3 regions of the Streptomyces sp. NPDC006012 genome follow, and region 2 is predicted to be linked to each of the others. Evidence: riboswitches for the same ligand, from Rfam matches in the RefSeq annotation. Region 2 holds a riboswitch; each other region holds the start of a gene.
The links. A riboswitch is a leader RNA that binds a small molecule or an ion and turns the genes downstream of it on or off. The one in region 2 is predicted to bind cyclic di-AMP.
Positions count from the first base shown of each region.

Region 1: another riboswitch for cyclic di-AMP. It lies ahead of ACFYPJ_RS08500 (NlpC/P60 family protein); the one in region 2 lies ahead of ACFYPJ_RS13495 (C40 family peptidase).
Region 3: another riboswitch for cyclic di-AMP. It lies ahead of ACFYPJ_RS33480 (M23 family metallopeptidase); the one in region 2 lies ahead of ACFYPJ_RS13495 (C40 family peptidase).

Region 1 covers NZ_JBIAIE010000003.1:343,347-347,503, reverse strand. Annotated here, with positions in the region: gene ACFYPJ_RS08505 (ATP-dependent DNA helicase) at 1-1,261, opposite strand, end outside; cyclic di-AMP (ydaO/yuaA leader) riboswitch at 1,723-1,895, shown strand; gene ACFYPJ_RS08500 (NlpC/P60 family protein) at 1,904-3,088, shown strand; gene ACFYPJ_RS08495 (DUF2231 domain-containing protein) at 3,399-3,914, shown strand.
Region 2 covers NZ_JBIAIE010000006.1:9,665-13,821, forward strand. Annotated here, with positions in the region: gene ACFYPJ_RS13475 (8-amino-7-oxononanoate synthase) at 1-263, shown strand, start outside; gene ACFYPJ_RS13480 (DUF397 domain-containing protein) at 346-570, opposite strand; gene ACFYPJ_RS13485 (helix-turn-helix domain-containing protein) at 580-1,440, opposite strand; gene ACFYPJ_RS13490 (ATP-binding protein) at 1,654-2,112, shown strand; gene ACFYPJ_RS13495 (C40 family peptidase) at 2,392-2,865, opposite strand; cyclic di-AMP (ydaO/yuaA leader) riboswitch at 2,869-3,079, opposite strand; gene ACFYPJ_RS13500 (hypothetical protein) at 3,419-3,727, opposite strand; gene ACFYPJ_RS13505 (ATP-dependent Clp protease proteolytic subunit) at 3,735-4,157, opposite strand, start outside.
Region 3 covers NZ_JBIAIE010000029.1:80,091-84,247, forward strand. Annotated here, with positions in the region: gene ACFYPJ_RS33470 (dihydrofolate reductase family protein) at 1-475, shown strand, start outside; tRNA gene ACFYPJ_RS33475 (tRNA-Met) at 605-678, shown strand; cyclic di-AMP (ydaO/yuaA leader) riboswitch at 1,024-1,183, shown strand; gene ACFYPJ_RS33480 (M23 family metallopeptidase) at 1,191-2,234, shown strand; gene ACFYPJ_RS33485 (aldo/keto reductase) at 2,363-3,307, shown strand; gene ACFYPJ_RS33490 (PrsW family intramembrane metalloprotease) at 3,361-4,157, opposite strand, start outside.

The DNA.
Region 1 (4,157 bases), on a different contig from region 2:
CGACGAACTGCGCCTCGTCGTGTTCGGTGTCCGCGACATACCCGGTGATGGTGGCGCCCGCGCCCGCGTTGGTCCACAGGTTCTTGGGGCGGCGGGACTCGTTGCGCTCGATGACGGCGTTGGCGGCGGACAGGATCGTCTGCGTGGAGCGGTAGTTCTGCTCCAGGAGGATCGTCGTCGCGTCCGGGTAGTCCTCCTCGAACTGGAGGATGTTGCGGATGGTCGCACCGCGGAAGGCGTAGATCGACTGGTCGGCGTCACCCACCACGCACAGTTCGGCGGGCGGCAGGTCGTGCTCCTGCTCGGGCACGTCCACCGGGCGCTCGGCGGTCCCGACGAGTTCGCGCACGAGTGCGTACTGAGCGTGGTTGGTGTCCTGGTACTCGTCCACGAGGACGTGGCGGAAGCGGCGCCGGTAGTGCTCGGCGACGTCCGGGAACGCGCGCAGCAGGTTGACCGTCGTCATGATCAGGTCGTCGAAATCGAGGGCGTTGGCCTCGCGCAGCCGCGACTGGTAGAGAGCGTACGCCTGGGCGAGGGTCTTCTCGAAGCTCCCCCCGGACTCCGGCTGGGAGGCGCCCCCGGCCACCTCGGCGGCGTAGTCCTCCTCGTCGATCAGTTCGTTCTTCAGGTTGCTGATCTTGGCGCTGAATGCCTTCGGCGGGAAGCGCTTCGGGTCGAGGTCCAGGTCGCGGCAGACCAGGGCCATCAGGCGCTTGGAGTCGGCGGCGTCGTAGATCGAGAAGGACGAGGTGAAGCCGAGGCGCTTGCTCTCGCGGCGCAGGATGCGCACGCACGCGCTGTGGAAGGTCATCACCCACATCGCGTTCGCGCGCGGGCCGACGAGTTGTTCCACGCGCTCCTTCATCTCGCCCGCGGCCTTGTTGGTGAAGGTGATCGCGAGGATCTGCCCGGGATGCACCTTGCGCTCCGCCAGCAGGTGGGCGATGCGGTGCGTCAGCACACGGGTCTTGCCGGAGCCGGCGCCGGCCACGATGAGCAGCGGGGAGCCGGAGTGCACGACGGCGGCGCGCTGGTTGTCGTTCAGCCCGTGCAGGAGTGCGGCCGGGTCGATGACCGGCCGGGGGGCGCCGTCCCCGTAGTAGGCGTCCGGGTCCGGGGGCACGTCGAACTTCCCGCCGAACAGATCGTCCGGAACCTGCTCCGGAGCGTGCTCGTCCGCGGGCGGCGGGGGCTCCTCCTCCGGCCCGCGGGGGGCCTGGAGGTCCGCCAGGAAGCTGTCGTCAAAGAGGCTGCTCATCGCTCTCCGAGTCTAGGGCGCCCCACTGACAACCCGCCGCCGACCCGAGAACATGACCGGTGCCGCTCGCAGAACTTCGCCGCTGCCGCTCCGCCGTCCCGCCGTCCCGCCGCCCCCAGGTCCGGTCCCGGCCCGGACTGGCCCGGACCGGCCCGGACCGGCCCCCGGGACGATCGCGGGCCGATCCCACGACGTCACCCAGGGCCGACCGCGGTTCACCCCAGGTCGCCCCAAAAGCGTGACCGTTCCGCCCGGCCGCGATCCCGGACCGAGAACCAAACAGTCACATCCGCGCCCAATCCGCTCACCGACCGGAACCACCTGGTCACCCTGGAGGAAACTCACCGCCGGGTCACGAAAATGTATCGGGCATATCACCCACCAACCTTCACAGGGGCCACACGAGTTGGCTAGCGTGCCGGGCAGGCCGTACGACCCCCACCGGCGAGCCTCGCCGGGCCGTGCGGCCTCCGCCGAGTCCGGCGTGTCCCCGTGGCACGCGGGAGCCGGGGACCCACACCGACCTTGGGGTGAATCGGCCCAACCCCTCTCCGGGGAACGGCCGTAGGGCAAACCTTCCGAACCACCCGCCCGAACCCGACAGCTAACTCGGTAGGCGGAACACGGAAGGAGTCGCCTCTCTTGGCGTCGCACCGCAAGCCGCGCTCCGCGGGTACGCGCGTAGCAGGCATACGCACCCCCGCCCTCGCCACCGCCGCCCTCGCCTCCGTAGCCCTGCTCTCCCAGTCGGCCGTCGCCACCCCCTCCGACGGCGACAAGCCGAGCGTGGAGGAGGTGCAGAAGAAGGTCGACGACCTGTACCGGCAGGCCGAATCGGCAACCGAGCACTACAACGCGGCCAAGGAGCAGACCGGCGAACAGCGCAAGCGCGTCGACACCCTCCTGGACGACGTCGCCCGCCGCACGGACCGGCTCAACAAGGCCCGTGACGAACTCGGCTCGTTCGCCGCCGCGCAGTACCGCACCGGAGCCTCCGTCCCCGACTCCACCTCGCTCCTGCTCGCCGACAACCCGCAGGACTACTTCGACCAGACCCAGCTGATGGACCGGCTGACCGCCCGCCAGAAGACCGTGGTCGACGACTACGTCACCGAGCAGTCAGCGACGATGAAGAAGCGGCGGGAGGCCACGAAAAGCCTCGAAACGCTCACAAAGTCGCAGGACGAACTCAAGACCGCCAAAGCCACCGTCCAGACGAAGCTCTCCACCGCGCGCGAGCTGCTGACCAAGCTGACGGCGGAGGAGAAGAAGCGGCTCGCCGAGATCGAGAAGCGCCGGCAGGAGGAGGCCGCGCGGAAGGCGGCGGAGCTGGCCAAGCAGCAGGCGGCACAGCAGAAGAAGGAATCGTCGTCGACCACGGACTCGTCATCGTCCTCGTCGTCGTCCTCCTCCTCTTCCTCCTCTTCCTCGTCGTCCTCGTCGTCCTCGTCGGGTGGCTCCTCGTACGCCACCAAGGCCCAGAAGGCGATCGACTTCGCCCGCGCGCAGATCGGCAAGCCGTACGTCTGGGGTGCCACCGGTCCGGGCTCCTACGACTGCTCGGGGCTCACCCAGGCCGCCTGGAAGGCCGCGGGCGTCAGCCTGCCGCGCACCACCTACAGCCAGGTCGACGCCGGCACCACGGTCTCCGTCGCCGATGCCCAACCCGGTGACCTGGTCTTCTTCTACGACGACATCAGCCACGTAGGCATATACATCGGCAACGGGATGATGATCCACGCCCCGAAGCCGGGCGCCTACGTCCGCGAGGAGTCGATCTACTACGGCGGCGATTCGATCATCCACAGCGTGGTGCGACCGGCCTGACGCCGCGCGGGCCCGCGTCGAACCGATCCGCGCGGGCCCACATCATGGTGATCCCGTGCGGGCCCCAGTCATGCTGACCTCGCGGGGGCTCGGGTCATGCTGATCCCGCGCCTGCCGGCACGGCCTGGTCCCGTGTGGGTCCGCGTCACGCCTGTCCGGCGCCGGTCGGCACCGGCCCGGTCCCGTGTGGGCCCGCACCGGACTGAGCCGGGAGCTGGGAGCGGGGGCTGCGGCCGGGGGCGGTGTTGAGAAGAAGCTGAGAGTTTCCCGTGCCACGCTGGCGCCCCCTATCCCGCTCAGGAGCGCCTCGATGACCCTGATCAACGGCCTGCCCGCCCATGTCCTGCTGGTCCACGTAGTCGTCGTGCTGGTACCTCTCGCGGCACTGGCCCTGGTGGCGGCGGCAGTGTGGCCGCGCGCCGCCCGAAGGTTGGGGCCGCTGCTGCCACTGCTGGCGCTCCTCGCCCTGGTCAGCGTGCCATTGACGACGCAGGCGGGCGAGTGGCTGGAACGGCACGTGGAGAGCGACGCCCTGGTGCGGCGGCACACCGAGCTGGGTGACGGGCTGCTGCCGTGGGCCGTCGGGCTGTTCGTGCTGGCCGCGGTCGTGTGGTGGGCGGGGCGTTCCGCGCCGGCCGGGGAGCCGGGCGAGGGCCGCGGCCTGCGCTGGTCCGCCCTGCCGGTGCGGATCGTCGTGGGGGTGCTCTCGCTGGCCGTCGCGGTGGGAGCGGTGGTGGACGTCTACCGGATCGGCGACTCCGGAGCGAAGGCTGCCTGGCACGACGCCTACTCCAAGACGGCGACCGGGTCGAAAGACCAGCCCTGATTCGGCGCGGATTCGGCGCGGATCCGTCCGCGCCGAGCCGCCTGCGCCCGCTAGCATCGCGTGCCCCTCATGCCCCTCATGCCCCTCATGCCCCTCGTACCTCCGTGCCACCCGTGCCACCCGTGCAACGTGTGCCCCTCGTACCTCCCGTGCATCGTGTGCTACCCGTACATGAGGGTTATCGGTTCATGAGCGCCACGCGCGCGTGAAGGCGTCGTGTCCCGCACCCGCGCGTTTTTGGGG
Region 2 (4,157 bases):
CCGCCGAGCTGTACGCACGGCTGACCGCGACGGGTCTTGCGGCAGTACGCCCGGACGCCGCGGTCGTCTCCGTGCGTGCGCCGTCCCCGGAGGGCGCCGTCCGCTGGGCGGCGGACTGCCGTGCGGCGGGCCTGGCCGTGGGCTGTTTCCGTCCTCCTTCCGTGCCCGACGGCGTTTCACGGCTCAGGCTGACCGCTCGTGCGGACCTCTCCGGGGCGGAGATCGCATGCGCTGTCCGGGTGATCGGCGAGGCGCGACCATGAGTCGGCGTGACACGGCCGTGCTCCGCCAGGGCGGAAACGATCGGAAGCGGTCAGGAACTGATCGGACAGTGGGGTGCGGGGATCAACGCAGCGCGGCGACGAAACCAGCCCAGCTCCCGGGGGAGAAGAGCAGCGCGGGTCCGGTCGGGTCCTTGGAGTCGCGCACGGCGAGCAGCCCGGTCCAGGGACCGGAGCACGGCCGGGCCGTCTCCACGCAGTTGTTGGCTCCCGTGCTGTAGCTGCTGCGCAGCCAGTGCACAGCGGAGAGTTCGGAAGCGGAAGGTACGTTCCGAGGCAGTGCGGTCATGGTGCCTCCTTACGCGCCGTCACCTATCCCGGCGATGTAATCCAACGAGTCCTCGGGTGAAAGAGCGTGGAACTGAAGGGTGTTGAAGGCCTCTGTGTATGCCTGGAGGTCTTCTTTCCGTTCGAGGTAGAGGCTACTCGTCAAATGGTCGAGAACAACAACATCCAGATCAGATGTGTTCGGAAATGAGAAGATAACGAAAGGGCCGGTGATGCCGATGTGTGCTCCGGCGGCGAGCGGCAGCACCTGAAGCCTGACCTGGGGCAGGCGTGCCGCCTCCATGAGCCGTTCCAACTGCCGGGCCATGACGTCCGGACCGCCGACCTCGCGGCGCAGCACTGCCTCGTCCAGGACGGCGCTCAGCTCCAGTGGCGGCTGCGAGCGCAGCACGTCCTGCCGGGCGAGCCGCACCTCCACCAGCGTGTCCAGCCGGTCCTCGGCGAGGCCCTCCACCGCGGCCCGGGTCACCGCACGGGCGTACTCGGGCGTCTGCAGCAACCCCGGGACCACCGCCGTCTCCAGCGTGCGCATCCGGCTGGCCTGCGACTCCAGGCTGATGAAGTCCCGGTAGGTGGGCGGCAGTACCCCGCGGTAGGCATGCCACCAGTGGTGCCGGCCGCCGGCGTCCTCGGATCCCGCCAGAATCAGGAGCAACTCGCGCAACTGGATGTCCGTCACGCCGTAGGCATCGAGCAATAAGCGCACGTCGGTCGGCTTCACGCCGCTGGCGCCCGTCTCGACGCGACTCACCTTCGACTGGTGCCAGCCCACCAGTCGGGCCGCCTCACCGCTCGTGAGACCCGTGCCGGTGCGCAGGGCGCGCAGTTCGGCGCCCAGTTTCCTGCGGCGCACCGCGGGACCGTTCTGCATGGGCTACTCCTTACTCCTTCCGAGCCGCCCAAATACGGTCTGCCGTCGCAGAGTTCACCGCTTCGAGCGACAGATATATGCATATCTTGGTGGATCGCCCCTCGTGACCGGCGCAATAATGGCAGTCTGGCGACGAAGCACCAGTCCGGGACCGTACTCGAACCATCCGCTCCATGTCGGACTGCGGTCCCGTGGGAAAGGGGCGAGATCGCCATGGCAGACCATCTGGAAGCATCCGTCACTCTGCCGAGCGACCCCGCCTCGGTCTCCGCCGCCCGCTCCCATGTGATGGGCACCCTCGCGGAGTGGGGCATGGCGCCGGACACGGACATCGGCGACACGGTCCGGCTCATCGTCTCCGAACTCGCCACCAACGCCGTACAGCACACTTTCGGCCAGTCGCCCACCTTCACGGTGGACCTGGTGTTCGACCGGGACCGACGCCTGCGCATCGGTGTCACCGACAGCCATCCGCGTTTCCCGAAGAGACTTCCCGCGGCCGTTCAGCAGGACAACGGCCGCGGCATGGTCATCATCCGCTGGCTCACCGCCGAATGCGGCGGCAAGCTGCACGTCCGCCCCACCCGCGAGGGCGGCAAGACCATCTCCGTCGAGTTGCCCTGTACCGTGCCGGCCCAGCCGGTGACGGCGGTGGGGCAGCAGGAACCGTAGCGTTCACGCCTGTGGCGGGCAGGGGCTTCACGCCAAGACGGAGCCGGCGGAACGCGGCGAGCACCGGGGCGGCAGACGTTTTCGGCCGCCGGGAGCGTGCCGAGCCACCGCGGCGCGAACCCCGGGTCGCGCGGGCCCGCGCCGTGGGCGCAGGGCCGGCCCTGACGACTCTCGGCGCGGCCCTGCCCTCGGAGCGCCTGCTGCCGTGATGCCCGGTCAGACGTAAGCGGGCGCCGCAGAGATGACGGCACATCAGGGCCCGGCATCCCCTCCGGCCGGTCAGTTCACCCGTCCATACCAGACCCTCCTGGTCCAGATCTTCTCCAGCCGGACCACGTCCCCGGTCTTCGGAGCGTGCCAGATCTTCCCTTTGCCGGCGTAGATGCCGACGTGGTAGACGCCGAAACCCGAATGGAAGAACACGAGGTCTCCGGCCTTGCGGTTCTTGACCGAGATGTGGCGCGTCTTGTTGTACTGCTGGGCCGCCGTACGCGGCAGGGCCTTGCCCGCCTTCTTGAACGAGTACAGCGTGAGCCCGGAGCAGTCGAACCTGCGCGGGCCGGTGGCTCCCCACTTGTACGGGGCACCCTTCTTGGATGCCGCGACCTTGAGGGCTCTGGCTCCCATGGCGGCGGCCTCTGCCTCGGGTGCCAGGCCAGGGGCCACGATCGAGCCGCCCACGGCGGCGAGGGTGAGCGCCGAGGCCGTACCGGCCCGCGCCATCAGCGATGGGACACGATTGAGCGCAGTCATGCGCAACCCTTCGTCAGCCGCCTGTGAAGGATGACCTGTCGGATTCGGGCTGGCGAAGTTGCCCGGCCGTGTCGCCACGGCTTCACCCCAAGGGCTGCTCGGAACGGACCCGCGTCCGCTCCGGCGACCCGTCTTGCCTGGGTCCTCCACTCCTGCCGATCCACTCCTGTCGACCGGGCATCCGGGCGGCGGCAGGACTCGGCGTCCGCCCGGACCGCCCCGCCGCGGTGGCGGGGGCTTGTCGTCAGACAGGGATCTTCACTCACAACTGTCGGAAAATCCCAATGGAATCGGCGACGTGTGTCTTTGCTCATCACTCACCCGTTTGGGCGGACGGTGGTCCATTTCGTCCGTGGCCGAAACGCCGACGAGCCCTCGGACCAGCACGGGAGCGCTTCGGCGGCGCTGTCTGCCTCGCGCCCCGTGCAACCGTCCCGGTCCCGAAAAGAGGCACCCCTCTACACCGAACAGGGGTAAGCCGGTTGGGCCGTTTCATCCGGGCCCCAGGCGTTTCGCCGGCTCGGCTGACCACGGGGGCCCGGGGAGCCCCGGATCACCTCCTGTCGTCCGGCGGCAGGACCACCCGGGCGCTGCGGCGCTCGCCGTCCAGCACCCGCAGCGCCCGCGCCAGCGTGGCCGCGTGCAGCTCGGTCTCGCCCCGCCGGTGCATCAGGGCCAGCGCGTCCCGCAGTTCGACCGCCGTGCGCGCCAGCGCCTGGGCGGCCCGCAGCGCGGGGTAGGTGTCCGCGCCGTGCGCCGGGTTGATCCGGCCCAGCAGGTCGACCGCTCGGAGGTAACGGTCGATCAGTTCGCCCTCGGCGCGGGTCAGGGAGGGCAGCGGCGGCAGCTCCGGCGGCAGCACCCGCGGCTCACCCGGCGTCCGGCGTGCGCGCGGCCCCGCGGCTGTGGACGATGCGGTCCACCAGTCCGTACTGCACCGCGCCTCGGGCGTCCAGGACCAGATCCCGTTCCAGGTCCGCGTGGACCTGCTCCGGGGTGCGTCCGGTGTGGCGGGTCAGCAGCTGCTCCTGGAGGGCGCGGACGCGGGTCAGTTCCCCGGCCTCGATGAGGAGGTCGCTGGGCTGCCCGTGCGCCGGCTGGGGCAGCGACGGCTGCTGGAGCAGCAGCCGCGCGCCCGGCAGGGCGAGCCGCTTGCCGGGTGCGCCGGCCGCGAGCAGCACGGCCGCCGAGGCGCCGGCCTGCCCCAGGCAGACGGTCTCCACGTCGCAGGTGAGGTACTGCATGGTGTCGTAGATCGCCGTCATCGCGCTGAACGAGCCGCCGGGGGAATT
Region 3 (4,157 bases), on a different contig from region 2:
CGCGCCCGGAACCGGCGGGACGGCCGCCGCCGCGGACCGGCACTGGATGCGGATCGCCTGCGAGCTGGCGGCGCTGTGCCCGCCCTCGCGGACCGCGTTCAGCGTGGGCGCGGTGGTGGTGGCCGCGGACGGTACGGAGCTGGCCCGCGGGTTCTCCCGGGAGGCGGACGACTCCGTGGTCCACGCGGAGGAGGCCGCGCTCGCCAAGATCGACCCGGCGGATCCGCGGCTGGCCTCGGCCACCGTCTACAGCAGCCTGGAACCGTGCGCCCGCCGGGCCTCCCGCCCCGCGCCCTGCGCCCGGCTGATCCTGGACGCGGGGGTACGACGGGTGGTCACCGCCTGGCGGGAGCCCGACACGTTCGTCGCGGGTGCCGACGGGAGCGGGCTGCTGACGGCCGCGGGCGTCGACGTCGTCGTACTGCCCGAGTACGAGGCGGCGGCCAAGGAACCGAACCGACATCTGCTCGACTGAGCGGGAACCGCACGGCTTCTCCCGCTCGCCTGAGCGGGAACCGCACCGGCTCCCGCTCGACCGGGCGGGAGCCGTACCGGCGTGCGTGCGTTTGCTGTCCTGCGCATGGCGTATAGTTGTCATCACCGACGCGGGGTGGAGCAGCTCGGTAGCTCGCTGGGCTCATAACCCAGAGGTCGCAGGTTCAAATCCTGTCCCCGCTACTGAAGGCTCAGGGCCGGAATCCAGTTCCAAGGATTCCGGCCCTGAGTTTTTTTGCGGTCCCGCACATCGTATTCAGCGGTCTCGTACATCGCCCCTTGGTCATTGTCACGGCGGGTGATCGGGCGAACCCCCTCCGCATAACAACTGAAACTCCGTCAGGTCCGCTCGGGTTTCAGATTTTTGATGCAGCCGAGGTCAAGTCGCCCGTTTTTCGCCGCGCATGACCGGTAAGTCCGCACCGGATTGCGTTAAGGATCAAGCTGAACGGCTTGGAATCTGGCCGCCGGGTCTATTAACGTTCGATAACGCAGCGCGGTCGTCCCAGCCGTCACCCGAGACGGCTCCGTGCTCACGCGCCGAATCTCGTAAGGGAACCGGGGAACCACCATCTTGGGGTGAATCGCGCGGACACCACCGTGGAGACACGGCCGGTACAAGCGCGTAGGAGACCTTCCTGCTCCGAACCCGTCAGCTAACCCGGTAGGCGGAGGAAGGAAAGGAGTACGCCTGCGTGGCGTCCAATCGGCCTGCCCCAGAAGCCCCGTTCACGCCGAGCCAGTACGGCACCGAGACCTTTGCCTACGGCGGCTACTGCGCCGACGAGGCCCAGGGCACCTGGGGGGAATGGAACCCCACCGAGGACTCCGTCCGCCCGATACGCGGCCGGCACCGCGTCGCCAAGCAGCGCGGCGGACTCGCCCGTAGCTCCACGGTCCTCGGCGTCGGCGTCATCGCCGCCGTCGGCGCGGGCGGCATGGCCAGCGCCAACACCGGCAAGCCCCCGGTGTCCATCTCCATGCCGGACCTGCCCTCCGTCGGCTCCCTGCTCGGCGACGACTCGTCCTCGCACGCCCCCAAGGGCTCCACGACCGCACTGAGCCGCGTCGGCGTGACCGAGGCCGACACCGCCGACGGCACCGCCGACGCCGGCGAGGCGCTGCGCCACCGCATCATGGCCCAGGCCGAGCAGCAGCAGGGCCAGGCCGACACCAAGGCCGTCGCCGCCGCCGTGTCCGCCGCCGACAAGCAGGTCGCCGCAGCGGCCGCCAAGGCGGAGAAGGATGCCGCGGCCAAGGCCGCCGCCGCCAAGGAGAAGGCGGAGGCCGCCGCCAAGAAGAAGGCCGAGGAGGAGCGCCTGGCCGCGCTGGCCAAGCAGTTCACGCTGCCGACCCCCTCGTACACGCTCACCGGCACCTTCGGCCAGCCGGGCTCCATGTGGTCCTCCGGCTACCACACCGGCCTCGACTTCGCCGCTCCCACGGGCGCGCTGATCAAGGCCGTCCACAGTGGCACGATCACCGAGGCGGGCTGGGCCGGCTCCTACGGCTACCGCACGATCCTCACCCTCGACGACGGCACCGAACTCTGGTTCTGCCACCAGTCCTCGATCAATGTGAGCGTCGGACAGAAGGTCACCACCGGGGACTTCATCGGCCGCGTGGGAGCCACCGGCAACGTCACCGGCCCGCACCTCCACCTGGAGGTCCACCCGGGCGGCCAGTCCAGCGGCATCGACCCGATGGCCTGGCTGCGCGACAAGGGCCTCACCCCCTGACCCACCCCTGATCCCCGGCGGTCCTGACGGCATCCCCCCGACGCCAGGGCTGCCGGTCAGGTGTTTTTACGGGGTCTTTGCGTCCGTCGGCGGAATGGTGACCTCCGGCGAGTGCGTTGATGATGACCATGACTTCCCTACACAGACTCGGCTCCTCCGACCTGGAGATCTTCCCGCTCGTCCTCGGCGGCAACGTCTTCGGCTGGACCGCCGACGAACCGACGTCCTTCGCCGTCCTGGACGCCTTCACCGAGGCCGGCGGCAACCTCATCGACACCGCCGACACGTACTCGTCGTGGATCGAGGGGAACAAGGGCGGCGAGTCCGAGTCGGTCATCGGCAACTGGATCACCGCACGCGGTAACCGTGCGGACGTCCTGATCGCCACCAAGGTCGGCCAGCATCCCGAATTCCAGGGACTGTCCGCGGCCAACATCAAGGCCGCGGCGGACGCCTCGCTGCGGCGTCTGCAGACCGACCACATCGACCTCTACTACACGCACTTCGACCAGCCGGACGTGCCGGTCGAGGAGATCATCGGCGCGCTCGACGAACTGGTGCGGGCCGGCAAGGTGCGGCACATCGCCGCGTCCAACATCAGCGCGGAGCGGCTCCAGGAGTCCCTGGACTTCTCCGACCGCGAGGGACTGGCCCGGTACGTGGCGCTCCAGCCCCACTACAACCTGGTCTCGCGCGACACCTACGAGGGTCCCCTGCAGGACGTCGCCGCCCGCGCCGGGCTCGGGGTCCTGCCGTACTACGGCCTGGCCGCCGGCTTCCTCACGGGCAAGTACCGCCCCGGTGCGACCGTGGACAGCGGGCGTGGCGGGAACCTGGCCGAGCTAGCGGAGACCGAGCGCGGCCGGCGGGTCCTCGCGGCCCTGGACGAGGTCGCCGCGGCCCACGGCGTCGCCGTCCCCACCGTGGCCCTGGCCTGGCTCGCGGCCCAGCCGACCGTGGTCGCGCCGATCGCCTCGGCCCGGAAGCTGGACCAGCTCCCGGCGCTGCTCGCCGTGGCGGACCTGAACCTGACGACGGAAGAGGTGGACCGCCTCACCCGGGCCTCGGCCTGACCTTCCCGGTCTTTCTCATGGCCGCCGCCCGCGGCTCATCACGGTGTCCACCGTCAGGTCCGGTAGGGGTTGTACGTCGGATACGGCACCGTGGGACGGCCGGCGGGCGGTACGGAGTAGCCGTACGGCGTCGAGGGGCCGGAACCCGGCCGGCCACCCGGCGACTGCACCGGCCAGGTACCCGACGGCTGCTCCGGTGACTGCCCCGGCCACTGCCCTGGCCAGGTACCCGGCGTACCCGGCCACTGCGCCGGCGGCCAGGTGCCCGGCCAGGGGCCCGGCCCCTGGTGCCGGGCGGTCGCCCGTGCCGCGTACTCCAGGGCCGGCCGCGCCACCTGCCGGCGCTGCCACAGTTCCGCCAGCAGTTCCCGCTCCCGCACGACGAAGTCCGCACCGGCCCGCCCCCGCTGCCCGCGCTGCCGCAGGAACGCCAGAGACGTCGCGTACACCGCGTACTGGGCCACGGTCCGCGCCGCCTGCTTGCCGAGGTGGTGGTCCGCGTAGTCCCGGGCCAGCCGCCGCGCGCCCATCGAACCCAGCGCGAACGGCTCGGCGGGCCCCAGCCAGCCCGCGTACACATACGCCGGCAGCTCCTCCCGCACGGTCCGCAGTTCACGCTGCCGGCTCCAGATCGCCAGCCAGGTCAGCAGGCCGAACACGGGCACCATGAACACCGCGTAGACCACGAAGAACCCGAACCGGCCGAAGGCGGACGAGCCGTTCCACAACGCGTGCATGCCCATCGCCAGCAGCAGCCCGCACAGCGGCAGCAGGACCCGCCGCACCTGCCGGCGGTCCGCGGCGCGCGCGGCGATGCCGAAGCCGATGCCGGTGAGGACGGTGAAGAGGG